Regions from separate parts of the Paenibacillus sp. IHB B 3415 genome, predicted to be linked through region 4. Evidence: predicted binding sites of a transcription regulator. Region 4 holds the regulator's gene; each other region holds the start of a gene.
The links. Region 4 encodes LexA, which represses DNA repair genes until DNA is damaged. Its sites were predicted from a motif close to CGAACATATGTTCG; they were not measured.

Region 1: the regulator LexA is predicted to act here: its motif matches at 4,265-4,278, upstream of QW71_RS23135 (ImmA/IrrE family metallo-endopeptidase).
Region 2: the regulator LexA is predicted to act here: its motif matches at 3,355-3,368, upstream of recA (recombinase RecA).
Region 3: the regulator LexA is predicted to act here: its motif matches at 2,138-2,151, upstream of addB (helicase-exonuclease AddAB subunit AddB).

The regions. Positions count from the first base shown of each region.
Region 1 is NZ_JUEI01000056.1:117,628-123,720, forward strand. Features, by position in the region: gene QW71_RS23110 (undecaprenyl-diphosphate phosphatase) at 180-983, shown strand; gene QW71_RS23115 (hypothetical protein) at 1,163-1,552, shown strand; gene QW71_RS23120 (SDR family NAD(P)-dependent oxidoreductase) at 1,659-2,369, opposite strand; gene QW71_RS23125 (hypothetical protein) at 2,605-2,874, shown strand; gene QW71_RS23130 (hypothetical protein) at 2,987-3,190, shown strand; gene QW71_RS40580 (hypothetical protein) at 3,451-3,615, opposite strand; gene QW71_RS23135 (ImmA/IrrE family metallo-endopeptidase) at 3,703-4,245, opposite strand; gene QW71_RS39145 (YjfB family protein) at 4,389-4,565, opposite strand; gene QW71_RS40585 (hypothetical protein) at 4,735-4,890, shown strand; gene QW71_RS40590 (hypothetical protein) at 4,939-5,076, opposite strand; gene QW71_RS23145 (NucA/NucB deoxyribonuclease domain-containing protein) at 5,316-5,756, opposite strand; gene QW71_RS23150 (glycosyl hydrolase) at 5,984-6,093, shown strand, end outside.
Region 2 is NZ_JUEI01000010.1:77,872-83,964, forward strand. Features, by position in the region: gene rny (ribonuclease Y) at 1-1,042, opposite strand, end outside; gene QW71_RS05990 (regulatory protein RecX) at 1,351-2,085, opposite strand; gene recA (recombinase RecA) at 2,221-3,285, opposite strand; gene QW71_RS06000 (competence/damage-inducible protein A) at 3,570-4,859, opposite strand; gene pgsA (CDP-diacylglycerol--glycerol-3-phosphate 3-phosphatidyltransferase) at 4,919-5,506, opposite strand; gene QW71_RS06010 (YajQ family cyclic di-GMP-binding protein) at 5,657-6,093, opposite strand, start outside.
Region 3 is NZ_JUEI01000035.1:26,829-32,921, forward strand. Features, by position in the region: gene QW71_RS16970 (class I SAM-dependent rRNA methyltransferase) at 53-1,453, shown strand; gene addB (helicase-exonuclease AddAB subunit AddB) at 2,293-5,877, shown strand; gene QW71_RS16980 (UvrD-helicase domain-containing protein) at 5,874-6,093, shown strand, end outside.
Region 4 is NZ_JUEI01000026.1:157,120-163,212, reverse strand. Features, by position in the region: gene QW71_RS14465 (hypothetical protein) at 1-39, opposite strand, end outside; gene QW71_RS42205 (DNA-directed RNA polymerase subunit alpha C-terminal domain-containing protein) at 575-832, opposite strand; gene QW71_RS40475 (hypothetical protein) at 1,433-1,609, shown strand; gene QW71_RS14460 (hypothetical protein) at 1,625-1,987, shown strand; gene QW71_RS14455 (hypothetical protein) at 2,092-2,316, shown strand; gene QW71_RS14450 (hypothetical protein) at 2,370-2,555, shown strand; gene QW71_RS14445 (hypothetical protein) at 2,636-2,857, shown strand; gene QW71_RS14440 (hypothetical protein) at 3,045-3,605, shown strand; gene QW71_RS14435 (L,D-transpeptidase) at 3,693-4,031, opposite strand; gene lexA (transcriptional repressor LexA) at 4,382-5,008, opposite strand; gene QW71_RS14425 (LysM peptidoglycan-binding domain-containing protein) at 5,205-5,618, shown strand; gene QW71_RS14420 (DUF896 domain-containing protein) at 5,729-5,938, shown strand; gene QW71_RS14415 (hypothetical protein) at 5,986-6,093, shown strand, end outside.

The sequences.
Region 1 (6,093 bases), on a different contig from region 4:
TACGCCATCTGTCAGTCTTCAAGAGGAAAGGGAGTGATATAGGGGATCATTTCAATGATCAATGTGACAATTCTGTCATGCTGAATGGAAGATTGTAAGGTCAATCGATTGGGAAAAAATTATGACCCCCGTATACTGGAAATAAAAAGAATCCATTTCTGAAAGGGGATTATCCACTGGTGACTGACATTATTAAAGCAATCATCCTCGGCATAATCGAAGGTTTAACTGAGTTTCTACCGGTATCATCTACTGGACATCTTATTTTAGCAGGTGATTTGCTTAGCTTTGAGGGAGAAGCTGCAATCACTTTTAAGATTGTTATACAGCTGGGTGCAGTGATGGCGGTGTTAATTCTGTACTGGAAAAGGTATTTGGAGATTGGGTCTAATATGATTAGAATGGATTTTTCCAAAAGTAAAGGATTAAACATCATTCATATGATATTAGCCATGTTGCCTGCATTAATCCTGTATCTCCTCTTCAAGGACACTATAAAAAGCCGTTTATTCGGCCCGACTCCTGTCGTGATCGGTCTAGTAGTCGGTGGTCTATTGATGATCATCGCTGCACGGAATAGGCGGACAGAAACCGCTGATACGATGGATGGGATTAGCTATAAACAAGCTTTCGGAATCGGTCTGTTCCAATGCCTGGCGTTATGGCCGGGATTCTCGAGATCAGGTTCGACGATTTCAGGCGGCCTTTTGCTAGGCACTAGCCAAAAAGCCGCCGCAGATTTTACATTTCTTATTTCCGTCCCTGTCATGTTTGGTGCAAGCTTGTTGGATTTGTATGATAGTCGTGATTTGTTGAGTTCTGACGATTTACTTCTAATGTTAATTGGCTTTGCGGCATCCTTCATAGTGGCAATGATTGCAGTAGTGACCTTTATCAAACTGATTAAACGTCTTCGCTTGGAATGGTTCGCTCTCTATCGGTTTGTTTTAGCAGCTCTCTTCTATCTAATCGTCATACACTAATTCGTTCCATTTATTTGTTAAGGATCTAATGTGAGTTTCTGGAGAAGGTTGAAATTTTCACAATGTATTTTTGTTTCAAAATGCGATACACTGGAATCACACAAGATTGTGATTGCTAACTGAAGGAATTTTACAGCAGCGGAAAATCACATCTTCTTATCTATTTGGGAGGTGTCTTTTTGGAAGACGTAATTGATTTTGTCCAAACTTTCAAAGGTTTAGAGGCGCGGATTAATGAATTCATTAACGAGGATTCGTCTCTGGAATATGTGGAGGGATCTGAAGAAGTAGTGGCTGGAGGAGCTTACGCCTGGTCTAAATTAAAACCCGCTGAAATAAATAAGCAAGATCACATTGACTCTGATTATATGGAATTAGCAGATGAGGTCAGAAAAGTTTTGAAAAATGAGCACAGCCCCCATATTGAAAAATTTGAACGGAGTTGCGCCTTAGTTTTAAACTATATTCGGCAAGATACTTTGCTCTGGGTTCCTGGTTTGAAAAATGTGATTGAAAATATAAAATCCGAATTGGATTTACAGCAGTTTTTCGTGGAAGTGACACGATAGTCTATTATATTGAGGCCCGTCAACCGTATTCCGTTGGCGGGCATTTTTCTTTCGTGGCAAGTCTAACCTTTACTATTATTATAGTCAGAATAAGCAGTTGACTGCATTACCAGGCATAAACCCCATTTACATCGAGAAACTCCCCGTTATGCCGTTTACCATCCGTTGCGTAGCCGACAATAATGGCAGCACCGTCTTCTTTGGATTTGCCGCCTTCAGCATTGCCGTTCAAATCCGTCTTGGTGAAACCAGGTGTGACGGCGAATACTTGAGCATTGCTGTCCTTGCATTCAATCGCCATGGCCACGGTCATTGCATTGTTGGAGGTTTTGGAGGCGTTATAGTCAAAAGCATTAAGCGCGTATGCAGAGCTCTGCATGAAGTGAAGTGAGGCCATATCGGTCGATACGTTCACAATGGTTCCTTCATTCTTTTGGATTAAGGGGAATAGCTGTTGATTCAGGCGGAACGTTCCGAAGAAATTCACTTCAAAGGCATTGCGCAAATCGGCCTCTTGGGTTGCACTGAATGAACTCGAGAAGGCTCCCGGCATGCCGGCATTGTTAATTAAAAGCTTCAGATCAGCGTAGTTGGCCTGAATGCTGCCGGCTGCCTGTTCAATACTCTCTTTATTAGTCATATCAATTTGCACGAACTCTACGTTTAAACCCTGCTTTTGTAGTTCGGAAGCTGCGGCTTCCCCCCGTTCAATACTGCGTGCACCAAGCAACACCTTCCAGCCGGCTTCACCGAGCTGTCTCGCAATTTCAAATCCAATTCCTTTATTAGCACCTGTTACAAAAGCGGTTCTGTTCATCGTAATCCTTCTTTCTGTGGGATATGGTCTAGCAACAATTCAAAGTTTATTATGCTACACTTAGTGTAGGTCAACATAACAGCTCATTCATCTGGAGCATAAGCTGGAGCGGTATTATGCCGGAGAGAATTATTAATAGATAGATATTCTGGCGCGGTTCTCTATGGAGTCAGGATTTATGTCATGGGCCCAGTCTATCATTATATGGTAGTATTTAGTAAATGGAGGGGCTTAAATGAAATTAATGAAGAGATTGGGTTTGTGGTTGCCGGTCCTGTCTGTAGCGGTATGTATGATTAATCTGTCAGGACAAGATGATAAAAACCTGCTGCTTTTTTTGACAAGTCCTTTGCTGTTATGGCTTAACCCTCAGCTGACAGATCTGCACTATAGTATGGACAATGAGCTTCTGTGGCAGTTTATACTATACGGCATTCACTTCTTCTTCTGGTTGGGGTTTGGATTATTGTTCGATTGGTTATTAGCGCGCAGAAGAGCAAAGTAGAGTTGCGAAGTTCCGAAGGCAGGCCTCAGGGAGATGTTGACTTCACAGATATAAGTTACAGAAACATGATGAAACGATTAAAAATATATAACCAGAGGAGAGTGGAGAAAGAGTGGCAATGAGAGAAGCAGAGGATAACAACCGTGAACTGGAGAAGCGGGTTGCTGCGCTGGAGAAACGGATTGCAATGATGGAGAACTATAACCCGCCCCCGCAGTCCACCAAAAAGGTAGTCTGGATCGTGATTGCGGTAATACTCGGAATCTTCCTGGCAATGGCGGGTATTGGGATTATCCAGTTTGTCAGCAGCGGCTAGTCGTTATTCTTGTCATTAATCAGCAGAGAAGTGCAGACCAGCGCTACAATAAGCATGATGCCCATTGCGATCATTTGAAAGATATTATTATAGGCTCAGCCTGATTTAAGGTTGGTTTAAGCAAATAGTGAGTATATTGTATACATACCCCCTGATAGAAACCTTGGACCCTGCCGAACGTTGGCGGGGTCGCTTTTTATAGGGTGAAAGGTCACGGATTGAGCCGCGCTGGCTATATGCTGATTATTCTGTACAGAGGTTTAATCGTACTCCTTGGGTTCCTGCAGTAAGATGGAGAAGGTCTGCGTTTCGTGGTCCACTTCAATGGTCTCGATGCCGACAAAATCCGGAATTTCGGGATGTACTGCATCTACGCTGTAATCCGGATGGGTCAGCAATAATTGAATGACTTTTATGGCTTCCATGTCGCTCCCCTTTACGGTTGAAATGTCACCATGCATAGAGGTACATCTGTTGTTCTTATGTCTATGCCGGTATTATCCCCGCAGCGCTTAGCGAATATGTCTATGGATTAATTTTCTGTCTTCGTTTCTTTCCATTACGGCCATTAATTGCCCCTGGAAAATACGCCGCTGGATCTGGTCAATCCGCTGCAGAGCCAGCTCCACAGGAACCTGGAAGGTACTGGAAAGCTCAGCCACGGCATCCTCACGCAGTTCAGGCAGTGTCCGTGAAGATATCATGGAATAGGGCATGGCAGCATACAGAATAAACCTCTCCGATTCATCCTCCTGCGCCTGCGTGAACTGTTCAGGCATAAGAGTATGCTTGCCGGCATGGCGGAGCAGATGACACAGCTCATGGAGGAACTCCAGCCGCTGCAGTTCGGGAGGGAGCCTGTTGTCGATAAACATGCTGTACATTCCTGCGCTGGCCTCAATGCTCTTGCTTCGGACATCCAGATAATGAATCCAGATATTCAGCCGCTCGGCTATGTATTCAATGGATATGTCGGACGGCTGGCGGACACCAATGCGCTGATATAAATCCTCTGTCCATTTCTCCAAGGCAGTCATCTGATAATAGGATTGCATAATCAATCACCTCAATATAAGATCGTATGTTCGTATTAATGGTCAAAAGAAAAGCCCTGAAGGGCTAAGCAATCAGCACACTCAATATTCAGCAGCTGTATTGATATGGAACGGGTGTTCCTATGTATGTAAGCATAAAGCAATCAGGCGCGAATATCAAGTGTTTTTCCCAAGGTGGGGTGTGCGCCCTGACTCAGCATCTGGACCATATTCTGGGCATCGGTCTGTGCCTGATCTTTGGCAATACTCATTACCTGTAATCCCGCAGCCTGCAGTAAAGACGACTGGTTCATGACAACCGATAGTGCAGCAATATCCATTTGTGTTCCTCCTCCAAGATTTTTTGAAGCAGCGCATCCACCTTTTATATCGACCGATTAGGGCTTGGCCGTTAGGTGAATGGCATTTCTTTGCCGATTGGCCCATGCCACCGGTTAGATTTCCACATATTCTGTGCTGTATTCAATATTCAAGAGGAGGAATTAAATTATGGGAGCAGAGTATGGTTGCGGTTGTGGAAATAACGTCGGTGGAGTTAATCAGGGTCCTCCGATTGTTCCGGTTGTAAGCCCTTGGACTTCGACTGGTGCGATTCTGGTTCTGTTCATTCTGCTGGTTATTATCACTAAAGCCTGTTTGTTCTAGAACCGCATTGAACAAGTGCTGCCCTGTCTGGCCTGAGGCCGGATGGGGCTATTTCTTTTTTTTGCGTGCCGCCGGACCGATCTGGCGTTTGATTCTTCCTGTATGCTCATCCGTTTCAATGATATACAACTCCTTGACTGTACCTGCAAGTGCAAACCATTCCTGTAAGGCTTCAGCCTCGGACATAGGGCCGTACAGCCTTTTCCCCCGATAACAGATATAGAACACTCCCGGCTCTCCGTCTATGGAATAATATCCCACCCTATTTTACGCTTTATCCGGGTGAATTTGCATAAAGAACTGTCGTTCGCATAACAGGAATGCAAATGTCCTTATATGACGGAGAGGAGAGCGGCTAATATGAGATCTGTTTCTTATCAGCAATCATTTGCGATAGCGGTAGCCGGAGTAGTCAGGCATTCTGCCTATTTAAACATGAACTCTACGCGGGTACCGTCTGCGAAGTCCTCCAGCTGATTGCCGACCCAGCTTCCAGCTCCGCGGTTATCGCTGGGAGTTATGTATTCAATATCAGCGCCGGCTCCACCTTCCGCACACATCGCCATCGGCCATTCGTCGCGGTCATAACCTTTTTTGGTGGGTACGCCCTTCAGGGATTCCTTACGGTTCTCTTCGGCTTCATTCCGGTCAATCGTGCAGATGGGGGACTCCCCGTTCTCAATCGCTTCCTGAATATGTCTGGCGGTCTCCGGATAACGGTCAGACGGGAATTCCAGCCGGACAACCTCCGAATTGCCAGAAGACGGCGTCTGGGACGGAAGCTGACCATTCTCCCCGAAGTAGTAAGCAGCCAGGCTGAGCAGAACAACAATAATGAGACTGGTGATGAATTTTTTGGCTTTCATATCTGCTCCTTAAAAGTTTTGTTAGCATAGCTTCCAATGATAAGCTCCGGCAAAACTAGCTTCGGAAGCATACGCTTAAGTATTGTGGGCGCAGGAAGCCTGCGCTCACAATAGTATAGCGTATGACTGCGGGATTGGAACAGACGTAATTCTTGTCTATCCGCCGTTCTGATGTTACATAATTCGCCATAAAATGTACAAACAGATGGAAAAGGATGGTGGAAAAAGTGGAACAGCGTGTACTCAGAGATCTGCTGGATTCCGCGTCACGGCTGGTAGGGGATGTACAATGGCAGGCCGCCTTCCGCAGTGTGCTGATGAGTCCTGCGGATGCGGA
Region 2 (6,093 bases), on a different contig from region 4:
CAAGCTCACCGGCCATAAGTCCAGTCAAATAAGCAACCTCCATGGAGTGCTTAAGTACGTTTTGACCGTAGCTCGTACGGAATTTCAGACGGCCCAGAATTTTGATCAGATCCGGATGCAGACCATGAACGCCAACCTCGAAGGTAGCTTGTTCACCGTATTCACGAATCCGCTCATCCACTTCTTTACGGGATTTCTCCACCATTTCTTCAATCCGTGCCGGATGGATACGTCCATCAGCCACCAGTTTCTCAAGTGCCGTACGGGCCACCTCACGGCGGATCGGATCAAATCCTGACAGTATAACCGCTTCCGGCGTATCATCAATAATAAGATCAATCCCCGTAAGAGTTTCCAGGGCGCGGATGTTACGGCCTTCGCGGCCAATAATCCGGCCTTTCATCTCTTCATTCGGCAATGTAACAACAGAAACCGTGGTTTCTGCCACATGATCAGCTGCACAGCGTTGAATAGCCAGTGTAATAATCTCGCGGGCTTTCTTGTCCGCTTCTTCCTTGGCCTGCTGTTCTATTTCCTTAATCATCTGAGCAGTTTCATGGCGAACTTCCTGTTCTACATTGCTGAGAATGATACTTCTGGCATCATCGATGCTCAGATTGGAGATACGTTCCAGCTCAGTAACCTGATTCTTGTAAATAACATCAATCTGCTGTTGGGTTTCATCAATTCGTTTCTCTTTGTTAGCTACTTGTTCTTCTTTTCGTTCAAGCGATTCCATTTTTTTATCCAGCGATTCTTCCTTTTGCAGCAAACGTCTCTCTTGCCGTTGGATTTCATTCCGACGTTCACGAGTTTCTTTCTCAGCTTCGGTACGGATTCTATGAACTTCGTCCTTAGCCTCGAGTACCGTTTCCTTCTTCAGCGCCTCCGCCTCTTTCTTCGCGTTCTCCACGATGACTACGGCTTCTTTCTCTGCGCTTGAAATCTTAGCTTCTGCAAGGGATTTACGAATAAAATAACCGAATCCAAAGAATGCTGCAGCTACAACGAGAACGATAATGACCCAGATCACTGTTTCCATCTGTTCACCTCCTCGTTGATATCCTCCAAGGCTTACCCTTGGGTATTTGTGCAGTTGTTAAACTATCCGTTCATCACCATACAAAAAACCGGTAATACACCGATTGCCATACTGCACATGCTGCACATGCACACTGCCCGCCTTATCCGGCGATTACATTTCATATGAGTTGTACGCGAACCGGAACATAAGAGTCTGCTTTTTGGGAAGGAAAAAGGATTCTTAGTTTATGCCGATTCATGTTATATTTTATTATTTATAAAAAGACATTGTCAAGAGAGTCGATAAACGCATTAAAGTCAAGAGAATCAATCCAGATCGAAAATCTCCTCTTCTTCCCCCGCAGAATCCTCTTCCGCACGTAGAATCTGGATCACCTGTCGTACCATTTCACCGGAGAATCCTCTGCGCATCAGAAACGCTCCAGTCTTGCGCCGCTTCTCATTTATATCTCCCCGGAGTAAATTCCATTTCTTCCGCCCGGTCTGCAGTGCGCTCTCCATTTCCTGCTCAGGGGTGATCTGATCCAGTGCTTCAGAGATCAGCGATTTATCAATCCCCTTCTCGCGAAGCTCCTGGCGGATCCACATTTTGCCCTTACGCTGGTTCGTGATGCGCTGTTCGGCCCACTGCTTGGCATACAGGGGGTCATCCAGAAGCCGCTCCTCCTGCAGCCGCAGCAGAACTTCGGCAATAACAGTCTCCCCTATTTCCTTCTCCCGTAAACGGCGGGCCATTTCCTGTGCCGTTCTGGGCTTGCGTTCCAGGTATTTCAGACCTTCTACATACGCCCGCTGGCGTTCATCGGCAGCAACAATTTCCTCCAGATCCGCCTTCACAAACGAGCTTCCGGAAATCATCCGGTATTTAATCATGACATCTTCATGAACAGTCACGTTATAGGCACCGAAATGAATTAAATAACGGTAATTCGACTTCTTCAGCCGCTCTACGCGCGTGATTATGAGTTCTTCATCTTCGGGAAAATCGGCCAGAATTTGTACATCCTGTTCATCCGGCTCAGAATCCAATTGTATCACCATAACTGTCACTCACCTCGTTAACATAGACATAATGCCCTATTAATTTACGAAAAAGCGCCCTGCTCATTCATCACAGGGCGCCTTATATCTTATCTTCATTATTATAATTAAATTGCTAAGGACCTGCAGCTTACATTATTCAATCTCAAGCAGCAATTTCTCTTCTTCCTCTTGCTCTGCAACCACATCAGCTTCTGTTGGTGCAGCTACCAGAGTAGATAAGTTACTTGCTTCGCGGATCTTATTCTCAATCAACAGGGCAATATCCTGATGTTCTTTCAGGAACTGCTTGGAGTTCTCACGGCCTTGGCCAAGACGCTCGCCCTCATAAGAATACCAGGCGCCGCTCTTGTTGACGATATCCATCTCAGTACCGATATCCACAAGGCTTCCCTCTCTGGAAATTCCTTCGCCGTACATGATATCCACATCCGCTTGCTTAAACGGAGGCGCTACCTTGTTCTTCACGACTTTGATCTTGGTGCGGTTCCCCACAACATCGTTACCCATCTTAATGCTCTCTACCCGGCGTACATCGAGACGAACGGAGGAGTAGAATTTCAAAGCGCGTCCACCCGGAGTGGTCTCAGGGTTACCGAACATAACTCCGATCTTCTCACGAAGCTGGTTAATGAAGATGGCAATCGTGTTGGATTTGTTAATGGCACCAGACAGCTTGCGCAATGCCTGGGACATCAGACGGGCCTGCAAACCTACATGGGAATCTCCCATGTCGCCTTCGATTTCGGCCTTCGGTACCAATGCTGCAACAGAGTCAATAACGATGATGTCTACAGCTCCACTGCGAACGAGAGCTTCAGCAATTTCCAGTGCCTGTTCGCCCGTATCCGGCTGGGATAGCAGCAATTCATCAATGTTAACGCCAAGCGCATTCGCATACTTAGGGTCAAGGGCATGCTCCGCATCGATGAAAGCAGCTTGTCCGCCAAGCTTCTGTACTTCTGCGATAGCATGAAGTGCAACGGTCGTCTTACCGGATGATTCCGGTCCGTATACTTCAATAATGCGTCCTTTGGGAAGTCCGCCAATACCTAGTGCAATATCAAGTGCCAAAGATCCGCTAGGTACAACTTCCACTTTCATGTGAGTGGATTCTCCCAGTTTCATGATCGAACCTTTACCGAATTGTTTTTCTATTTGACGAAGCGCCATATCAAGCGCTGCACGACGATCTGACAATCAGACCACTTCCTTCACTGTTTATAGTATTATAATAACGTGTTTTGGAGGTCTTGCCAAGCTTTTTTTCGAACATACATTCGTTTTTTTTGTCTCCCGGGTTAATACTCCCTTTTATTGTAAGCCTCCTTCCGGATGATAGACACACAGGGCTTAATCCTCAAAAGGTCTCACGCGGTGGATCATAGAGGTCACGCCAGCGGGGAATATAAACAAAGAACCGCAGCAGAGATTTCTATGCCACGGTTCTTCCGTATGAACAAATTATATACCGGCCCGGTTGATTATTGCAAGGCCGATCCTTCAAGCGGGGTTGCCACTTTGCGTTCCTCCAGCCGGCGCCAGAGGCGGTATAGCAAAGCCTTGACTGTACGTAAGCGGATGTTCTCGCGGGTTCCCTTGAGATTCAGCTCGTATACCTCCGTCTTCCGGCCGCGTTCAGCCAGTCCGACGAACACAAGCCCCACAGGCTTCCGTTCGGAATAGCCCGGCCCGGCTACACCGGTAACAGACAAGCCAAAGTCACTATCCCCGATCATCCGCACCTGCTCTGCCAGCACTTCGGCTACCTCACGGCTGACCGCACCGGGTGCGTCAGGACCCTCCAGCATAGCTGCAGGCACATTCAGCAGCTTCTTCTTCAAATCGTTCGAATAACAGACGATTCCCCCGGCGAACATGGATGCACTGCCCGGGATGTTCGTGATACTCTCCATCAGCAGTCCGCCCGTGCAGCTCTCAGCAGCACTAAGCGTCAGGCCTGCATCCGCCATCCAGTCGACAATCAGCTGTTCCAGCGGCACATCAATATTGGCATACAGATTCTCCGGCAGAATATCGGCAATCTTCTTCTCCAGCACATCAAGCTTAACCATAGCCTCACGCTCGGACGGGGCTTTGGTGGAAATACGCACTGTCACTTCGCCTTCCTTGGCGTAAGGAGCAATCGTAGGATCGCTCTGGCCGCGGATCAGGTCGATCAGCTTGTCCTCCAGCAGCGATTCGCCAATGCCTGCAAACTTAAGCATCTTGGAGTAGATCGGCATTTCGCTGGTCAGTGCATGCTGCTGCAGCCAAGGCTTGGCTTTATCTGTGAACATCGGCTTCATCTCCCGGGGAGGACCCGGCAGCACGATGTAATACTTGTTATCTTCTGCAAAAGCAATACCTACCGCAAGGCCGATTTCATTAGACAACGGTGTCGTTCCTTCAATCACCAGCGCCTGCTTGCGGTTATTCTCGGTCATGACAATCTTGCGGTCATCGAAGAAGCGCTGCACATGATCCATAGCAAGCTGGTCGATATGAAGGGTACGGCCAAGCGCCGCAGCAAGTGCATCTTTGGTCAGATCATCTTCTGTCGGTCCGATTCCGCCGGTGAACAATATAATATCCGCACGGTTCCGTGCAATCTCAATTGCTTCCATAAGACGGTTCTTGTTGTCTCCGACTACGGTCTGAAAATATACATCAATCCCTAACGCAGCCAGCTCTATTGAAAGAAACTGGGCATTGCTGTTTACTATCTGTCCAAGCAAAAGTTCTGTTCCAACGGCAATAATTTCCGCTTTCATAGCTGGCGTTCTCCTCCTGATTGTAGAAATCATGCAAAAATCAAGCAGCTTGGCAAACTTCAGGCATTATGAAGCTGCAGCAAGTCCTTGTTCTTCACAAAATAATCAATACCCGAATAGATGGTGATAATCGCTGCAGCCCAAATCGCAATATCATCCACCGGGATGCTGACGAACTGGAACGGGAAATTGTTAAGCAGAAGCAGCGAAATCGCGACAATCTGAGTGACTGTCTTTATCTTGCCCCATTTGCTCGCGGCCACTACTTTGCCTTCAAGCAGTGCCACCTGACGCAGGCCGGTCACGGCAAATTCACGGCTGATGATGACAATGGCAATCCAGGAATCGCATCTTCCCAGCTCAACCAGCGAGATCAAAACTGCAGAAACCAGCAGCTTGTCTGCAAGCGGGTCCAGCAGTTTGCCGAGATTGGTGACCATGTTATACTTTCTGGCTATGTACCCGTCTATTCCATCTGTACTGGCGGCAAGCAGGAAAATAACAGCTGCAATCAAATGATTAATTGAAAGCTGAAATGAGCCCCAATGTATCGGTTCCGGATAGAAACTGAAATCCACCAGCAGAAAAAACATCATAATCGGGATAAGACAAATACGTGCTAGCGTGATGCGGTTGGGCAAATTCACTGAAGTTCCTCCCCTGATCCATACGAATCCGATATTCCACAATTTTCTTCAAAACTGCTTTAGCTAGTATATTATAGCCATAAATAAGTGTCAAAAAAACATAAAATACCCCGCAAAGTAAGGTGCGTATACACTGCGGGGTACGTAAGCTTACTTTAAATTGTTAAACTGCAGATCGAGCGGCAAATCAGCTTTGCGCAGGAGCTGGATAATTTGCTGGAGATCATCACGGCTTTTGCCGGTAACACGGATCTGATCCCCCTGAATGGTGCTCTTCACCTTCAGTTTGGAGTCACGGATCAAGATGTTAATCTTCTTCGCGTTCTCCTGATCAATTCCCTGCTTCAGGCCCAGACGCTGGCGTACAGTGCCCAGAGAGGCGGGTTCTACTTTGCCGAAATCCATATTTTTCAGTGTAATTCCGCGCTTAACCATTTTCGACTGCAGGATATCAATAACCGCATTAAGCTTGTATTCATCCTCTGAAGCGATGATCAGCGCATCTTTTTCCAGCTTCAGACTGCTTTTGCTGTTCTTGAAATCGAAGCGGTTCTCAATCTCCTTCTCCGTCTGGTGAACCGCATTGG
Region 3 (6,093 bases), on a different contig from region 4:
TTGCATGGGACATGTATACAAATCCAGCAACAAGAACAGGGAGTTGAAGTCATTGGCATCGGTAATTCTGGAACGAAACCGTAAGAAAAGACTGGAGCAGGGACATCCGTGGGTCTACGCCAGCGAAGTGGCCTCGGTAGACGGAGAGCCGCAGGCAGGAGGACTTGTGGATGTGCTGAATCACCAGGGACGTTATCTGGCCACGGGTTATTACAATCCGGCCTCGCAGATCCGGGTAAGAATTCTGTCGCAGAGTAAGCTTGCGGCGATGGATACGGCATTTTTTGCCGGCCGGTTCGCAAGCGCTCTGCAGCACAGGGAGCGTTTCCTGCCGGGTGCGGATGCTTACCGCCTGGTGTATGGGGAAGCGGATTTCCTGCCGGGGCTGATCATTGACCGCTTCGGGGAGGTTCTTGTCGTGCAGCTGCTGACACTGGCGATGGATCAGCACCGCTCCGAGATTGTGGAGGCGCTGGTGCAGGTCATGGCGCCGCGCGGCATTTATGAGCGCAGTGATGTCGGCGTCCGCGAGCTGGAAGGCCTTGAGCAGACCACAGGCGTACTCTACGGGGAATGCCCGCGCCACATCACGGTAAGCGAGAATGGACTGAAGGTCATCGTCGATATTGAAGAAGGCCAGAAGACAGGCTACTTCTTCGATCAGCGCGAGAACAGAGCCTCCATCGCTCCGCTCATGAAAGGCTGGGGCGGGCGCAGCGGAATCACGCTGCAAGAGGTAGCGGCAGAGGATGGATCGCTCCAGATGCTGCCGGTCAATAAAAGCGGCAAGCCGGTCACCTTCCCCTTCTGGGACGGCGCAACCGTGCTGGAATGCTTCGCGCACACCGGCAGCTTCACCCTGCATGCCTGCAAATACGGCGCCAAGAAGGTAACCTGCCTCGATGTGTCCGCGCATGCGATTGAGAGTGCGAAAGCCAATGTGGAGATCAACGGATTCACCGACCGGGTGGAATTTGTGGTGGATGATGCGTTTGCCTTCCTGCGCAATCAGGTCAAGGGGCTGGAAGAACGCTCCGAGCGGGCGACAGGTCCGGCGGCAGAGGTCAAACTCGGAGCTAAGCCGGCTGCCAAGGCGGATACCGCGAAGCCGATGACAGCGGGCGGCGGACGTACCTGGGATGTCGTCATACTTGATCCGCCCGCTTTTGCCAAGACCAAAAGTGCTGTAGCAGGCGCCGTCCGCGGATACAAGGACATTAATCTGCACGGGATGAAGCTGGTTAACGAAGGAGGATATCTGGTCACGGCCAGCTGCTCGTACCATATGCAGCCGCAGCTGTTCCTGGAGACCATTCAGGAAGCGGCCAAGGATGCTGGCAAAGTGCTCCGGCTGATCGAGTGGCGGGCCGCAGGCAAGGATCACCCGCAGATCCTCGGCGTGGACGAAGGGCATTACTTGAAGTTTGCCATCTTTGAAGTGCGCAGCAAATAAAGGTGTTAGTTCAAGCCGGAGGGCTTGTTCGGGAGAGTCTCAGCTACTGAGGCTCTCTTTTTTCTTACAGGGAAGTTGCTGGTACTGTAGCTGGAAACCGTCAGCAGCGCGAAGCGGACTGAGAAGCTCCTATTTCTCCAAAATACCTCAGAATGGGGCCTAAGCGGACTGAGATTCCGTTATGTTGCTGGCTGGATTCCATTATGAGCTCTGACTGGTCACTTAGCGGAACTGAGTCCGTTTGCCCGGTGAATCCGCCTGATCTGCTCATATAACGGAATTTCAGTCCGCATCCCGGGCCGGGGGATCGTGAACTAAGCAGAGGAATCGCGATGAGTGCTGCCCTGCACTTCAGCCGGAATCAGCGGAGGAGTGACTCTGCTGATTTAATTGGATTTTCTCCATTTAATAATCCGGTTTCTCCTTCCGGATTGATGCTAGATGGATTTATGACACTTAATTCTGCGGCTATCCCGGTTATATATCCGATCCGGCTAAATTAATTGTGGTTATTCCAACTATGTCCCTTATATTGGAGGACTACCCGTTATTAGATGCCATTTTTCCACTTGTAATAATACACTCCATCCAGGCTTTCCCGACCAGCTGATCCATGGCTCCGGGAGAGTCTTCTTTGCTGTTGTCCTTGGTTGCCATGGCCTGAAAAAAAGCGGCAGGCATTTGCAAACGTACGTTCTGGAGCGCACGGTGGAGGTATGCTATACTATTGGGACGAGATTATTCATAGATTCTGATATTCATCAGGCAATCCGCTTCTGTGTGTGCAGCAGCAGGGCGGCCTGCATTCTAATTCTCCGCCACGGAAGGAGTCTGCTGATATGACGGTTAACTTTTTGATCGGACGCTCGGGCAGCGGCAAGACAACTACAATATGGGAGACGGTATCCTCACGGCTGAAGACAGAGCCGCTTGGAGCGCCGATAATTATACTTGTCCCTGAACAGGGATCATTCGGTGCGGAGCGCGGGCTGTTGGCTGCGGGCAACGTGAAGGGCAGCATCCGCGCCCAGACACTCAGCTTCTCGCGGCTGGCCTACCGGGTGAAGCAGGAGACCGGCGGCAGCGCGAGTCTGCCAATCAGCGAGGAAGGCAAGAAGATGCTGATCTATAAGATCGTCAACCGGCGCAAGGAGGAACTGAAGCTGTTCGGCGCCTCCTCGGACCGGCCAGGATTCGTGGAACGGCTCAGCGACCTGCACACGGAGCTCAAGCGCTGCTGCCTTGGAGCGGGTGACCTTGAAGAACAGCTCGGCAGAATGCGGGATGCCCTGGGAGGAAGTCCGATTCTGGCCGGCAAGCTGGAAGATCTGCACCTGGTCTTCAGTGAGCTGGAGCAGGAAATGTCACAGCTCTACATGGATCAGGAGGACAGGCTGGCTGAGCTGGCTGAGCATATTCAGGATTCCGGCTATATCCGGGGAGCCGAGATTTGGGTAGACGGGTTCCATGGGTTTACCAATCAGGAATTCATCGTACTGCGTGAGCTTATGCAATATGCTTCGGGGGTGACCATTGCCCTGACGCTGGACCGGATCTATCCCGCAGGCCAGGCGCCGCATGAGCTGGAGCTGTTTCACCCGGCTGCGGTTACATATATCAAGCTGCGGGGTATGGCCGAGGAGATGGGCCTTACAGTCTGGGACCAGCTTCTGGCCCCGCCTGTACTTCCAAGGTTCAAGGAGAGTCCGGCTCTAGCCCATCTGGAGCGCGGATTCCAGCGACGGCTGCGCTGGAACGGAGCGGCCGGGCAAGTGGAGGAGGCAGTCAGTATCCGGGCTGCGGCCTCCCGCCGGACCGAGGTTGAAGGCGTGCTGCGCGAGATGCTGAGCCTGGCCAGAGATTCAGGGGCCAAGTATGGTGAGATGGCTGTATTCATGCGGAATATGAGTGATTATGAGCCGCTGATTGCTCCGCTATTCCAGGACTTCGGCGTTCCGTTCTTCCTGGACCAGAAGCTGAATGAGCTGCATCATCCGCTGGTGGAATTCATCCGTTCGGCTCTGGATGTAGTCCGCCGCCGCTGGCGATATGAGGATGTGTTCCGCTGCGTGAAGACCGAACTGCTGCTTCCGCTGGACGGAAGCATTACGCGCGCCAATATGGATGAACTGGAGAATTACGTGCTGGCCTGCGGTATTCACGGGTACCGGTGGACTGACGGCCGTTCCTGGAAAGGCATTCCCCGCCTCTCACTGGAGGGGAGTGAGGCCGTAGATGAAGCTATGCTGGCCAGAATGGAAGCCTGCCGTAGCGCGATCACAGGACCGCTGCAGGCTTTTGAGCAGAGAGTCAAAGCCAGCCGCAGCGGCCTGGAGCTGTGCAGAGCCGTATATCTGCTGCTTGAGGACACAGAGGCGGCGCGCAAGCTGGAACGGATGGGGGCGGAGTCTCTGGAGCAGGGACGCCCGGAAGCTACCCGTGAGCATAACCAGCTGTGGGGTGCTGTGCTGGATCTGCTCGATCAGATTGCCGAGATGATGGGCAAGGAAAGAATGGAATTTGAGCTGTTCGCCGGCGTGCTGGAAACAGGGCTGGCTGAGCTCAAGATGGGGCTTGTCCCGCCTGCCCTTGATCAGGTGCTGGTCGGAACGATGGACCGTACGCGGGTGTCGGGCGTGAAGTATGCCTTCCTGCTGGGCTTCAATGAAGGTGTGGTTCCGGCGCAGTTCAAGGAAGACGGGATCTTGTCCGAGGGAGAGCGTCTGCTGCTGGAGAATGCCGGTATGGAGCTCGCCCCCGGTTCATCCCGCAAGCTGCTGGATGAGCGCTTCCTGATCTACAATGCGCTTACAACTGCCAGCAGGAAGCTGTGGATTAGTTACGCAACGGCTGATGATGAAGGCAAAGCGCTGCTGCCCTCGGAGATTATCCGCCAGCTGCAGGGCATGTTCCCTGAAGGGCTGGATGAGAAGTATCTGTCAGGATTCCCCCAGGGAGGGGAAGCAGCTGAAGACAGCATGTCTGCACAAACGGAAGCGGTCCACATGAATTTTATCGGCCATCCTGAGCAAACCCTCCGCATGCTGATGCTTCAGCTCCGGCAGTGGCGCCAGGGGGTAGAGATTCCCCGCTTGTGGTGGGATGTCTATAACTGGTTTGCGGCCGATGGACATGCGGACAAACCGGTGAACACACAGGCAGCGGCAGATGGGCAGGCGGAAGTCTCAATGAAGCTGCAGCTTGAACGGCTGCTGGGCTCGCTGTTCTACCGCAACGAAGGGATCAGGCTGAAGCGGGAGACCAGCCTGCGGCTGTACGGCGGCTCCACACTGCGCGGCAGCGTGTCGCGCATGGAGAAATTTGTCGCCTGCTCCTTCTCTCATTTCGCTTCTTACGGGCTAAGGCTGAAGGAGCGCCAGCTCTATAAGCTCCAGGCCCCGGATATCGGGCAGTTGTTCCATGCGGCTCTAAGCCAAATGGCGCAGCGGCTGCAGAAGGAGGGCCGCAGCTGGGGCAGTATGACGGCCGAAGAATGCCGCCGTGAGGCGGGTGAGACGGTAGACCGTCTGTCCCCGCTGCTGCAGGGCGAAATTCTGATGAGCAGCAAACGTTACAGCTATATCTCACGCAAGCTGAAGAATATTGTCGGCCGCGCTTCAGTGATCCTCGGCGAGCATTCGCGCAGGGGGAGCTTCGAGCCGGTCGGGCTGGAGCTGGATTTCGGTCCCGGGAAGGATCTGCCTCCGCTGAGAATTACACTGCCGAACGGCTGCGTAATGGAGGTGGTCGGCCGGATTGACCGTGTGGATATGGCTGAAGGCGAGCAGGGTATTCTGCTGCGGGTCATTGACTACAAATCAAGCCAGAAGGATCTCAAGCTGCACGAGGTCTACTATGGATTGTCGCTGCAAATGCTGACCTATCTTGATGTGCTGCTCACCTATTCCGAGCAATGGCTTGGCCAGGCTGCACTCCCGGCAGGCGCGCTCTATTTCCATGTTCATGATCCGCTGCTGACCTCAGCCAACGGAATGAACCGGGAGCAGGCGGAGCAGGAGCTGATGAAGCGCTTCAAGATGAAGGGTCTGCTGACTGCTGACCGTGAAGTGGTCTCACTGATGGATACCACGCTCGACAAAGGCTATTCCTCTATTGTTCCGGTAGCGCTGAAGAGCGACGGCAGCTTCTACAGCAGCGCGTCTGTAGCTACCCCGGAGCAATGGGGTCAGCTGCTGTCTTCAGTGCGGAGCACGATTTCGGATATCGGTACGCGTATTACGGAAGGCGATGTGGCTATTCAGCCTTACCGCATCCAGCAGGAGACTGCCTGTACCTTCTGCTCCTTCCGCCCGGTCTGCCAGTTCGACGAGGCTGTGGAGGGCAATGGCTACAATAATCTGAGTAAGGCTAGCAAAGACGTAATCTGGGATCTGCTGTCCCGCAAAGGAGGAGAAAAATTGTGAGCATACATCCTGTAACGGAAGCGAAGCCGGAAGGGAGTCTGTGGAGTGACGACCAGTGGCGCGCCATTACCGAGAGCGGCAGCGATATTCTCGTCGCGGCAGCAGCGGGTTCCGGTAAAACTGCGGTACTCGTAGAGCGCATTATCCGCAAAATCAGCAATGAGGAAGCAGGCTTCAGCGTGGACCGGCTGCTGGTAGCGACATTCACCAAGGCTG
Region 4 (6,093 bases):
GGCAATGGTTAAAAGTCCAACAAGCAATTTCCTTTTCATAAATAGATAAACCTCCCAAAAAAGAATTTAGTTACATAAAAACAATACCCCTAATGGATAATAATGTATATGAGTAGTAAGGATGATTTGAAATAAGGTATTATGTAATAATGTATATAAATGAGTCGAAAAATAATAAATGTATTAAAATGGTTGTAATTGCCTAGGACTAAATGATCGGAGCTTTATAACCTCCCATCCAATGAGCCTCATCTTCTGGCCGAAGGGCCACTTTCCGCCATTGAACTGATGGAGGGATTCTGTTTGCTTTTCTTGCTTCAATTAAATATGTAAGATGGCTGTTATCAGGAAGCTGCTCGACTTTGATTAGGAAGTAATGCAATGAAGCGGAATGAAAATTATTCGAAAGCAGCGAGACCCTATCATAAGCAGCGTGAAAATGAAAATAACTTAAGAGCTTCATTTAAAAAATAGAAAAGGCATCGTGCTAATGATCATAGGATTAATTGTTGCGGGAATAGCTCGGATTAAGCTGGAGAAAAAAGATAATAAAAAAGAACCTTTAAAAAGGTCCTTAGCGGGATGTCTCAGACAACTGTTTGGTATGGGCCTCTAACAACTCGACGACAATCATTTGCCCCGTGACGCCAAAATTCCTTAAGCAACGCAATTCAGCCAATGAAGCTTCCATCAAATCACCCACGGTGATGTAATTGCTCTCATATAACGAATTAAGAATACGAGAAATGCTTTTAGGGTTTCTGGTCGATCTCTGTCTTAAGGTGTGAATAGGTCGTGGATATAATCTGCGGTCAATTTCAATGTAAGACATGAGGGGAAGAGTATCTCTAGTGGACAAACTCGTGATGTCTCCCTTCATATATCTGGTAATTATTATAAATATATGAGAAAATATTTCAATTCTTTTTTACAAAATACATATAAAATTCAAAATTATTATTTAGGATAATGGATATTTAATAGAAATTAAACATAAACCGACTCGCCGGGCTAAATGGGGATTTATAAGCCTGCATTTTAAATGTACCGAAAGATTATTAAATAAGGACATTGTTAAAAGCTTTTTTGTGACCGATAGGGTGATGTTTGCTGGTTTTTGTTTATTTTACATAATGTACCATGTCCTATATACTAGATCATATATACACTACAGGAACCTTTTGAAGGTGCTTACGTTGGAAATTACTTTTATGACTAAGGGAGGGCTGTAGTGAAGCATATGTTTAGAGGGTTTCGGTTTGGGATCTACTGCTGTTATAGCTGATACTGATCGTTGCGGTGTCGGTATTTCCTTTTTAATAAATAAGATACATAGGGGTATGAAATGAGAAATAAATATGTAAGTATCATTGCAATGATCCTATTCTTAACGCTAATTTGTTCTCAGGCTGGAGCTGCAGAAGGGACTGGCATGTCAACTGAAACCAGGGAACGGATTATAGAGCAATACGGGCTGGATTCGCCGGTAGCAGGTAGTCCGGACTGGAGCGGAATGGATGTGGGGATAAGCGGGCCGGTTGATGTGCTGGTTATAATCTGCAGGTTTATTGTGAGTCCGTTAGTGTTCGCGATTCAAGAAATATTGTAGCTGGAGGGAATAAGCATGAACCCGCGATATAATGCACCGCAGCCTGAACGCAGAGTCCGCAAGAAAACAGCGGCAAAACTGTCTTTTCTAATTATAGTAGTAGTACTAGTTTTACTAGCAGTCATGAATCCGGGTAAAGAGGACTTTGGAGAATACGCTGTGAATCATCTGGAGGAAACACTGGGTGTAGAGCTAGCTGGAGGAATTACCAGTCTGGTCGCTCAGCCTATGGTCGAATCGTTTACAATCCGGGAAAATTACATTCTGTTCTCCACATTCAGCATACCTGACATTCAAGACGGTAAGACATTTATCGGTGATATTAAGGCAAAGCGCAAATACCTTGGGCTGTTTAAAATCATTTTCATCAAGCTCTAAACTCTAAATAGGGTATGCATTTTGTTCCAGAACCCGGTATAATTGAACTGATTTGTTTGCTCTATGAATCCTTATCATTCTTGCGTGTGCACTAAGGAGGAAAGATGTTGAATACTGCGTATAAAGTTCTTTCAAGTGATGCTGATATATTCGCGGCGGCACTTGCCCAGGTGAAGGTCTATGTCGTTCAGCTAATCGAGGGTAAACCGCATGTTATAGCTGATTACGCCGGACCTGTACAGAAATGGACGCCGGAGTATGTATTGCTGGCCGGAATGACCTATAGACGTGACGAATTTGAGTTCCGGGTAAGGCTGCCCAAGAAGTAAAAGCAGGTAAACGCTTCGGGGTAACGAATTAGTAGCTGAGGAGGTGGTCGCAAGTGAGTAAAGTTATTTTTGAGCTTCAGTATGTGAATGGTCAAATTGAAGAGCTAGAATCTGTGTTTGAATCGGCGGCAGAAGCTAGGACCTATCTGACATCCGGTGGTTTGACAGGCTGGATTCCGGCAGGAGGCAAGTATCTTAATCCTGTAAATATAATCTCCATCAAGGTCAAAGAAAGCTAATTATAATATTACTGCCAAATCACACAGTCTCCGAAGCCAATCTTTGCATTTCTTATACTATAAAACGTAAAAGAGGTGTAATGATGACGCAAAGAGAACGAAACAGAATCCGCAGAGCAATTAATGCACTGCTCGCACAAAGAGCAATCCTGCTGGAAAGACTTGAGGAAATTAATGAGAACCTGCGCAGATTTCCAAGCGGTTCACGTGCCAGAAGAGAATTGCTGGCTGCCAGAGCATCCATCCGTGAAGCGATTCGTTTAAACACTATTGCTATCCGGTTGTTGCGCAGCGTGTTGTAGTCAGTAGGCAAAGGATATGAATCCACTCAAAGACATCCTTGCGGATGTCTTTTTGGCGTGCGATTGAGACTGTGGGAGGCTCGGAGTATAATTGATCGATGAAGAGTATCAGGTTTGAAGAACGTTACATATCAGGATAACATGGTGAACAAGCTGCACAAGAGCTTGGTAAAGGAGGGTGTGAAAAATGGACGATCAATTACGCCAGCGTTTGGGGTTGCCGGAATTACAGGATAGTACACCGTCTGTTAACGCAGATGCTGAGGCTATGGCAGAAAATTCTGAATTGGTTGCAGCCGGAACCACCGTGCTGAATGTCTCCAGAGAAGATGTGGAGAAGGGGCGGCTGGAGAGCTATTTGCGTGAATTTAAGAAATATGAGAAGAAGCGGATACGGGGCAAAATCATAATTATATTCAATGGTTATGAGCAGGATCGCCGGGAAGTCTATCAGGTTCGGGAGATTACGAACTGGGTTGACCGTCTGCTCAAGAACGTGCCTCATTTGTTCTATTTCCTCAGCAGAGACAATTACGCGATGCGGATTGCGTTCTTCTGTCTGTCTGAGGTGGTGGGCCGCTCCGGGATGGAAGTGTCCATCACGAAAGAGCAGGGACGCAGGCTGATCGAGAAAGTTACCAAGAGTGCATTGGTCTACGCCAAAAAAAGCAAAGACTCACCTGCGGAACAGTGGAGTCTCGCTGAAAGTATTCTGGACGAGCTTGGTTATGAGCAAACTATGCAATAATGCTGTGAAGAACCCCTTTGGCGAAAACTCGTCAAAGGGGTTCTTGTGTTCAACTATAGGAATTTATAGGCGGCTGCATGTTTGCGGCTACTCCCTGATGGTTACACGGGTGCCAATGGGAATGATGGCAGCCAACGCGACCACGTCCTGGTTATACATGCGGATACAGCCGTGGGAGACCATGTGGCCAATGGAGGAAGGGTCATTCGTTCCGTGAATTCCATAATGCGGCTTGGACAGGCCCATCCAGAAGGCTCCGAACGGTCCGCCCGGGTTGGGTTGCTTGTTAATGATCGTGTACTCGCCTACCGGCGAGACGGTCAGCATCCGGCCAATGCCGACAGGAAATCCTCTGGTTACGGTGTCATTATCAAGCAGATAAAGCATGCGCTGTGAAAGGTCGACAATAATTCGATAGTTGGGCATGGGATCAGCACTCCTTTGTAACAGGATATGTGCGGATAGCTAAAGCGGTTCGGAGTAAAAAATGCCAAAAAACCGACATGGGAACAAATGTTCCTATGTCGGTTTTTTGGCATTTTTGGCAAGCGTAACAGGATCTAAAAAGGAAAAAGGGGGCATGGGATCAGCACTCCTTTGTAACAGGATATGTGCGGATAGCTAAAGCGGTTCGGAGTAAAAAATGCCAAAAAACCGACATGGGAACAAATGTTCCTATGTCGGTTTTTTGGCATTTTTGGCAAGCGTAACAGGATCTAAAAAGGAAAAAGGCTGCTTCGCGTGATGCGGAGCAGCCTGATTATGGAGGAGAAAGATTAATGGATATCGCGGAATAATCCAATGACTCTGCCCAAAATAGTAACGCGGTTAAGGCGGAGAGGCTCGTAAGCCGGGTTCTCCGGCTGCAGCCGGATATGATCACGTTCTTTGTAAAAGGTCTTAACGGTTGCTTCATCTTCTTCGGTCATCGCAACAACGATGTCACCATTGTCAGCGGTTTGCTGTTGGCGGACAATAACATAATCTCCGTTCATAATACCGGCATCAACCATGCTGTCGCCGAGTACAGAAAGCATGAATACCTTGTTATCCCCTACGTAATGAGTAGGAAGCGGGAAGTAATCCTCAATATTCTCTGTAGCAGTAATAGGAACACCAGCAGTAACCTTACCAATTACAGGGATACGGGTAACCGTCTGGACGAATTGATGTACATTCTCTGAATCTTCCTGGCCGAGCAGTTCAATTGCACGCGGCTTCGTAGGATCGCGCCGGATCAGGCCTTTCTTCTCAAGCCGGTCCAGATGACCGTGCACTGTAGAACTGGAGGCCAGGCCAACAGCTTCGCCAATTTCCCGAACGGACGGAGGATAACCCTTGCTGCGGACTTCGTTACGTATAAATTCCAGGATCGCCAGCTGGCGACTCGAAATCTTTGACATCGGAATCAACCCCATATACTATGTTTGGGAAAATTATAACATAGAACTGCCGTTCGTACAAACATAAGTTCTAAATTGTGAGAATTATAGCCTGAAAAATAAAGGGAACAGTTGTTCGAAAAAACTATTGATCAAAACACATGTTCGTGTTATATTATTTTCGAAAGTGAGAACAAGTGTTTGGAGGACGATATTTATGTTAAAATACAGTACCTACAATAGTATCTACAATGAGGATATCAAGGTGTCCGCTCCCGGTAATCCATTACCCCATAATCCATTGGCACATTTCAGAGACAAGACCCTTCGCCTGCTGTCTGTACTTACCTCAATATTCCGCCAGGTCAGCTTCATCAAGATTTCTTTAATATTATTACTCACGATTTCCGGATTTACAGTAGTCGGTAATGTGTTCGCTGGTTCTGTCTCTTTAATGAAGCCTGTGAAACGGATCGTAGTTGAACGCGGAGACACCTTATGGAGCATTGCCCTCAAGAATAAACCGGATGACATGAGGACTGCTGTATATATAGAAGGGATCAAGAAATCAAATGGTCTGAAGGACAGTGGAATTAAGGCAGGAGATATACTGACCGTGCCGGTATATTAACCGAAAGAAGCATACTGGTGTTTGACTAAGAGAGCTTTCAGGGGGTAGACCTTGACAAGCTCTTTTTCTCATGGCAAAGTTAGAATGAATTTATAGGGGAGGGGAAAGTATTGAATATTGACGAATTGGTCGCACGCATCAATGAATTGGCACGCAAACATAAGAATGGCGGCCTGAATGAGGAAGAAATGGCAGAACGTGCCAAACTACGCGAGATTTATCTGGGCAATATCCGCAGCAATTTCCGGGCCCAGCTTGATACCATTGAGATTGTGGATAATCCGGAGCATGAAGAAGGCAACAACGGACGTAAAGCTTAGTCTGCGGCCTTTTCATAGATAATACAGGATGACTAGGGGGAACTAACATGGCCCGTTCTTGGGAAAGAATGGTTCAACGCAACACCAAGCAAATCAATCAGCAAAGAAAGAAGCAGGGAAAAGAGACGATCTATGGGGCGAGCTCTAAAGCTGCT